Regions from separate parts of the Streptomyces sp. NPDC006174 genome, predicted to be linked through region 2. Evidence: riboswitches for the same ligand, from Rfam matches in the RefSeq annotation. Region 2 holds a riboswitch; each other region holds the start of a gene.
What was found. A riboswitch is a leader RNA that binds a small molecule or an ion and turns the genes downstream of it on or off. The one in region 2 is predicted to bind thiamine pyrophosphate.
Positions count from the first base shown of each region.

Region 1 (2,256 bases), on a different contig from region 2:
TGGCGGGGCGGGCGCCGATGCCGACGACCACGGCTCCGGCGGGCAGGGCGCGGCCGTCCGCGAGGACCACCGTGCCGTGCTCGACGCGCTCGACGCGGGCGTCGGTGAGGAGTACGGCGCCGCTCTCCGCGTACCAGTCGGCCATCGGCGCGGCGACCTCGGCGGGCAGGGTTCCGGCCAGCGGGCGGGCGGCGGCCTCGACGACAGTGACCGCGCAGCCGGCGGCGCGGGCCGCGGTGGCGAACTCGGCGCCGATCCACCCGGCGCCGACGACCACCACGTCGTGCTGCTCCTCCAGGACGGGCCGCAGCCGGGCGGCGTCGTCCAGCGTGCGCAGCAGATGGACGCCGGGGACGCCTTCGGTGCCGGGCAGGGCGATGGGCTCGGCACCGGTCGCCAGGACCAGGACGTCGTAAAGGACGGGGCCGTCGGCGGTGTCCAGGACGTGGTCGGCGGCGCGCAGAGCGCTGACGTCCAGGCCGAGGCGCAGCGTGATCTCCAGCGCCTCGAAGTCGACGTCGAAGGCGGAGTCCTCGGCCTTGCCGAGCAGCACCGCCTTGGACAGCGGCGGCCGGTCGTAGGGCTGGTGGGGTTCGGCGCCGATCAGGGTGACGGGACCGGTGAAGCCGGCTTCCCGCAGAGCGACGGCGGTCTGTACGCCCGCCATGCCCGCTCCGACGATCACGACGTTCCGTGCCGGCTGCCCAGCCATGTGCTCTTCCGTCTGCTCGCTCACGTGTCCCACTCTATTCAGCTGACGCGACGTCAATGGGTGACTTCTTCCACCACACTTGTCCCGCTGCCTTCCTGTGACTCCCATTCCCAGCGCTCCGCCAGCCGCACGCGGCCGTCCGCGAGGTCCACGACGGTGGAGAGGCAGTGTCCGGAAGAGGTGGTTCCGTCCTGCTTGAGCTGGACGTAGCGGAAGTCGAGTTCATCTCCTTCGCGGGTGCCGATGAGCCGGCCTCGGACCACGTCACCGCCCGTGTACTCGGCCCAGATCACGCCGTCCTGCTCGTGGTACGTGAAGCGGGTCCGGGTGCCCACCTGGCCCGGGGCCTGGTCGGCGACGGGTGAGAGGACGAGTCCGTCGAGCGAACGGGCCACGGTGGCTGCTCCCTTGCTGGGTGAGAGGCGGGTGGGTTTAGGGTGGCCAAGGTAGAACACTCGCGGGAGCCCGGACGCACCGGGCTGAGAGGGAGGCTGAAGCGCCTCCGACCGTACGAACCTGATCCGGGTCATGCCGGCGAAGGGAGGGGCTGGACACCCATGCGCGTCTCGGGGAAGACCTCCGGAATCCCGGCGGAAAACTCAGGAACCGATGTCCTCGTCATCGGTGGCGGCATCATCGGCCTGGTCACCGCGTGGCGGGCGGCCCAGCGCGGGCTGACCGTCACCGTGGCCGATCCCGATCCGGGCGGCGGCGCCGCCCGGGTCGCGGCGGGGATGCTGGCCGCCGTCACCGAACTGCACTACGGCGAGGAGCTGCTCCTCGGCCTCAACCTGGCCTCCGCCGCCCGCTATCCGGAGTTCGTCGCGGAGCTGGAGGCGGCGAGCGGCCGGGAGACCGGCTTCCGTACCTGCGGGACGCTCGCCGTGGCGCTGGACTCCGACGACCGGGCGCATCTGCGGGAGCTGCACGCGCTCCAGGAGCGCTCGGGCCTGGAGTCGGTCTGGCTGAGCGGCCGTGAGTGCCGCCGGCTGGAGCCGATGCTCGCGCCGGGTGTCCGGGGCGGGCTGCGGGTGGACGGTGACCACCAGGTGGATCCGCGCCGGCTGGCCACGGCGCTGCTGGCCGCGTGCGAGCGGGCCGGCGTGGTGTTCCGCAGGGCGTCCGCCGAGCGGCTCAGCGTCGCCGGAGGCCGGGCCTCCGGAGCGTCCCTCGGTGACGGTACGGAGGTCGAGGCCGACCAGGTCGTCCTCGCGGCGGGCAGCCTCAGCGGGCGGCTCGCGGGCGTGCCCGAGGAGGTCCTGCCGCCGGTCCGCCCGGTCAAGGGCCAGGTCCTGCGGCTCTCCGTGCCACCGGCGTACGCCCCCTTTCTCAGCCGGACGGTGCGTGCCGTCGTCCGCGGCGGCCACCTCTACCTCGTACCGCGCGAGAACGGCGAGCTGGTCGTCGGCGCCACCAGCGAGGAGATGGGCTGGGACACCACGGTCACCGCCGGCGGGGTCTACGAGCTGCTGCGCGACGCCCACGAGCTGGTGCCCGGCATCACCGAACTGCCGCTCACCGAGACCCGCGCCGGCCTGCGACCC
Region 1 is NZ_JBEXTJ010000006.1:345,731-347,986, forward strand. Features, by position in the region: gene ABZ267_RS16245 (FAD-dependent oxidoreductase) at 1-736, opposite strand, end outside; gene ABZ267_RS16250 (hypothetical protein) at 766-1,107, opposite strand; TPP riboswitch at 1,160-1,272, shown strand; gene thiO (glycine oxidase ThiO) at 1,270-2,256, shown strand, end outside.
Region 1: it holds a riboswitch for thiamine pyrophosphate, as region 2 does, so the genes downstream of both, thiO (glycine oxidase ThiO) here and ABZ267_RS29500 (thiamine ABC transporter substrate-binding protein) in region 2, are expected to answer to the same signal.

Region 2 (2,256 bases):
TCCGGCGGCTTCGACGAGGCCGTCTACTTCACGGCGATCGAGTGCCACGCCTGGACCCACTGCTCACGGTTGGCGGCGATCTTGTCCGGGGCCACGGTGGCCGGCTTGTCGACGGTCTCACCGAACTCGGTGAAGATCTCCGGCAGCTTCGCGTCGGTCACGACCGGGTTGACGAACATGTTCAGCGGCACGTCCTCCTGGAACGTCTTGCTGATCAGGAAGTCGAGCAGCGCCTTGCCGCCCGCCTCGTTCTTCGCGCCCTTCAGCAGCCCGGCGTACTCGGTCTGCCGGAAGCAGGTGCCGGTGGAGACGCCGGTGGGGGCCTCCTTGGGCTGCGGGTCGGCGTAGAGGACCTCGACGGGCGGGCTGGAGGCGTAGCTGACGACGAGCGGCCGGTCCGCCTTGGCCTTCTTGCCGCCGGCGGAGCCGGAGAACTCCTCGTTGTACGCCTGCTCCCAGCCGTCGACGACCTTGACCCCGTTGGCCTTCAGCTTCTTCCAGTAGTCCTGGTAGCCGTCCTCGCCCTGGGAGGCGATGGTGCCGAGGAGGAAGCCGAGGCCGGGCGAGGAGCTGGCCGCGTTCTCGGTGACGAGGAGGTTCCTGTACGCGGGCTTGAGCAGGTCCTCGAAGGTCTGCGGCGGGTCGAGCTTCTCGTCTGCGAAGTACTTCTTGTCGTAGTTGACGCAGATGTCACCGATGTCGACCGGCGTGACGCGGTGCTGGTCGTCCTGCTCGGTGGAGTCCGCGACCCGGTCCAGGCCCTTGGCCTCGTACGCGGTGAAGAGACCGTTGTCGAGGGCGCGGGAGAGCAGGGTGTTGTCGACGCCGAAGAAGACATCGCCGCGCGGAGAGCCCTTGGTGAGGATCTCCTGGTTGAGGGCCGCACCGGCGTCACCGCTCTTGAGGAGCTCGACGGTGTAGCCGCTCTCCTTGGTGAACTGCTTCAGCACGTCCTTCGAGGCGTTGAAGGAGTCGTGGGTGACCAGGGTGACGGTCTTGGAGCCGCTGCCCTTGGACGCGCCGGATCCGGCCGAGGTGTCGTCACCGGAGCCGCCGCAGCCCGCGAGGACGGTGACGCCGAGGGCCGCGGCGAGCGCGGTCGAGGCGTACTTCTTGGTGGTGTTCATGTGATTCCTCCTGGAGGTGACCAGGAAGAGACGCGGCCCCGCCCGCCGCCGGGACGTACCGGAAGCGGGCAGGGCGCAACAGCTTGAGTAAGGTCCGAACTTCCTACCCGGAATGACCCGGGCGAGGTTCAGAGGGTCTGCGGCCAACCTGTCCTTGGTGCCGCACTCTCAGCGCTGTGGCGCTCCCCTGTCGGAATATGAAGTTGATTTCCCGCCCAGGCTACACCGGCGGTTTTCGGCCGGGCCCTTCGCGGTCAGCAGGCCCTCAGCGCTCGGAGGCCGCCAGCTGCCCGCAGGCCCCGTCGATCTCCTGGCCGCGGGTGTCCCGGACGGTGACGGGCACGCCGTGGGCCGCGATGGCCTCGACGAACGCCTTCTCGTCCTCGGGCCGCGAGGCGGTCCACTTGGAGCCGGGCGTGGGGTTGAGCGGGATCAGGTTGACGTGCACCCGCTTGCCCTTGAGCAGCCGGCCGAGCAGGTCGCCGCGCCAGGCCTGGTCGTTGATGTCCCGGATCAGGGCGTACTCGATGGAGATCCGGCGGCCGGACTTCTCCGCGTACTCCCAGGCGGCGTCGAGCACCTCGCGTACGTTCCACCGGGTGTTGACCGGGACCAGGGTGTCGCGCAGCTCGTCGTCCGGAGCGTGCAGCGAGACGGCGAGGCGGCACTTGAAGCCCTCGTCGGAGAAGCGCAGCATGGCCGGGACGAGGCCGACGGTGGAGACGGTGATCCCGCGCTGCGAGAGGCCGAGGCCGTCCGGCTCGGGGTCGGTGAGCCGGCGGATGGCTCCGACGACACGGTTGTAGTTGGCGAGCGGCTCGCCCATGCCCATGAAGACGATGTTGGAGAGCCGGGCCGGACCGCCGGGCACGTCGCCGTCGCGCAGGGCGCGCATGCCGTCGACGATCTGGTGCACGATCTCGGCGGTCGACAGATTGCGGTCGAGGCCGGCCTGCCCGGTGGCACAGAACGGGCAGTTCATCCCGCAGCCGGCCTGCGAGGAGATGCACATGGTGACGCGCTCCGGGTAGCGCATCAGGACGGACTCGACGAGCGTCCCGTCGTGCAGCTTCCACAGCGTCTTACGGGTGGTGTCGTCGTCGCAGCTGATGTGCCGCACCACGGACAT
Region 2 is NZ_JBEXTJ010000016.1:70,181-72,436, reverse strand. Features, by position in the region: gene ABZ267_RS29500 (thiamine ABC transporter substrate-binding protein) at 24-1,127, opposite strand; TPP riboswitch at 1,210-1,326, opposite strand; gene rlmN (23S rRNA (adenine(2503)-C(2))-methyltransferase RlmN) at 1,393-2,256, opposite strand, start outside.

Region 3 (2,256 bases), on a different contig from region 2:
CTCCTCGGCGACCAGCTCGCTGTTGGCCACCGCGCCCACGCTGCTCTGGGCGATGGAGAAGAGCAGCAGCAGCGGCAGCGCCGCGCCCGCGTACGCCAGCACCAGGGTGTTCACGACCGAGGCGATGTGGTCCCGTCCGATTCGGATACCTGCCCGGTAGAGCCCGCGCCAACCCATCCGCGGGTCCGCCTGGTGCAGTTCCCAGACGGCGGAGGTCTGGGTGACCGTCACATCGTCGAGCACACCGAGCGATCCGATGATGACACCGGCCAGCAGCAGACCGCTCATGTCGATGTCCGGGTAGAGGCCGTGGATGAGGCCGGTGTTGTCGTCGGTGTTGCCGCTCAGGTCCGCCCAGCCGATGAAGAGCGACCCGAGCAGGCCGATCAGCAGCAGGGAGATCAGCGTTCCGATGACGGCGACGGAGGTCCGGGCCGTCACCCCGTGGCACATGTAGAGCGCCGCCAGCATGATGGCGCTGGCCCCGATCACCGCCACCACCAGCGGATTCGAGCCCTGGAGGATCGCCGGCAGGATGAACAGGGTCAGTACGGCGAACGAGACGGCCAGCGCCACCAGCGCCATCACCCCGCGCAGCCGGCCCACCGCGACCACCGCCAGGGCGAAGATCGCGGCCAGCAGCGTCATGGGGATCTTCCGGTTCACATCGGTGACGCTGTACTGGAGGTCGCGCGGTGCGTCGGGTGCGTACGCCACCACCACGCCCTGGCCCTCGCGCAGTTGACGCGGCGCGTCCGGCTGGACCACCTCGACGAACTTACGGCCCTTGTCGTCGCCGCTGGTCACCTCGACGGTCGCCTTCGCGCACTTCCCCTCCTGCTCGGCGACCGCCTCGCGGCCCGAGGGCGTGGAGGTGTCGCCGGTCGGCGGGACCTGTGCGGCGTTGACGTCGGCGCAGTCGACCTTGACGACCTGGACGACCTTGCCGTCCTGGGTCTGCCGGTCGAATCCGACGCCGGTGCGCTCGTGGTCGGGGGCGCCGCCGGGCCAGAACGCGATCAGACCGACGACGACCGCCGTGGCGAACGGGATCACCACGGCGGCGATGACCTTGCGCAGGTGCTTGGAGACCGGTGCGGCGGGTCCGTGGCTGTGCGTGTGGCCGTGGCTGTGGCCCTGGGGCGGCGGCTGGGGTGCGGGGTCGCTTTGGGGGGAGGTCACGGGGCGATCATCGCAAGAACGGGAGGGCCCTCTGGTCAGCTCGCCGGAAAGGACGCTAGCGTGGAGGCACCTTTGCACACGCGGGAGCTCGGAGCACCGGGCTGAGAGGGCGCTGACCGCCGTACATCCGTACGGGACACGCTGCGCCGACCGCCGAACCTGTTACCGGGTAATGCCGGCGTAGGGAGTAGGTCTCATGACCACAGCGGACGCAAGCACGCCTGCCTCGAAACAGAACGACGGAACGCCGGACGGCGCTCCGAACGACGAGGCCGGGAAGTCCATCGGCTGGCACAAGGGGTACGTCCAGGGCTCACGCCCGGACCTCCGGGTGCCGGTTCGACAGGTGCACCTCACCAACGGCAAGGACGTGACGCTGTACGACACGTCGGGGCCGTACACCGATCCCGGAATCGACACCGATGTCCGCCGGGGCCTCGCGCCCCTGCGGGAGAACTGGATCATCGCCCGCGGCGACACCGAGGAGTACGCGGGCCGCCCGGTCCGCCCCGAGGACGACGGGCTCAAGCACACCTCGCCGCGCGGCGGGCTGCGCAACCTCGACGCCGTCTTCCCGGGCCGCCCGCGCCAGCCGCGCCGCAGCCGCGACGGACGGCCCGTCACCCAGCTCGCGTACGCCCGGCGCGGCGAGATCACGCCGGAGATGGAGTACGTCGCGATCCGGGAGAACGTCGAGGCCGAAGTCGTACGCGAGGAGATCGCGGCGGGCCGGGCGGTGCTGCCGGCCAACGTCAACCATCCGGAGATCGAGCCGATGATCATCGGCAAGCGGTTCCTGGTGAAGGTCAACGCCAACATCGGCAACTCGGCCGTCACCTCCTCCATCGAGGAGGAGGTGGACAAGATGACCTGGGCGACCAAGTGGGGCGCCGACACGGTCATGGACCTGTCCACCGGCCGCAACATCCACACCACCCGCGAGTGGGTGCTGCGCAACTCCCCCGTGCCGATCGGAACGGTGCCGCTCTACCAGGCGTTGGAGAAGGTGGACGGCCGAGCCGAGGAGCTCACCTGGGAGATCTACAAGGACACCGTCATCGAACAGGCCGAGCA
Region 3 is NZ_JBEXTJ010000002.1:64,835-67,090, reverse strand. Features, by position in the region: gene ABZ267_RS04710 (YibE/F family protein) at 1-1,182, opposite strand, end outside; TPP riboswitch at 1,253-1,386, shown strand; gene thiC (phosphomethylpyrimidine synthase ThiC) at 1,379-2,256, shown strand, end outside.
Region 3: it holds a riboswitch for thiamine pyrophosphate, as region 2 does, so the genes downstream of both, thiC (phosphomethylpyrimidine synthase ThiC) here and ABZ267_RS29500 (thiamine ABC transporter substrate-binding protein) in region 2, are expected to answer to the same signal.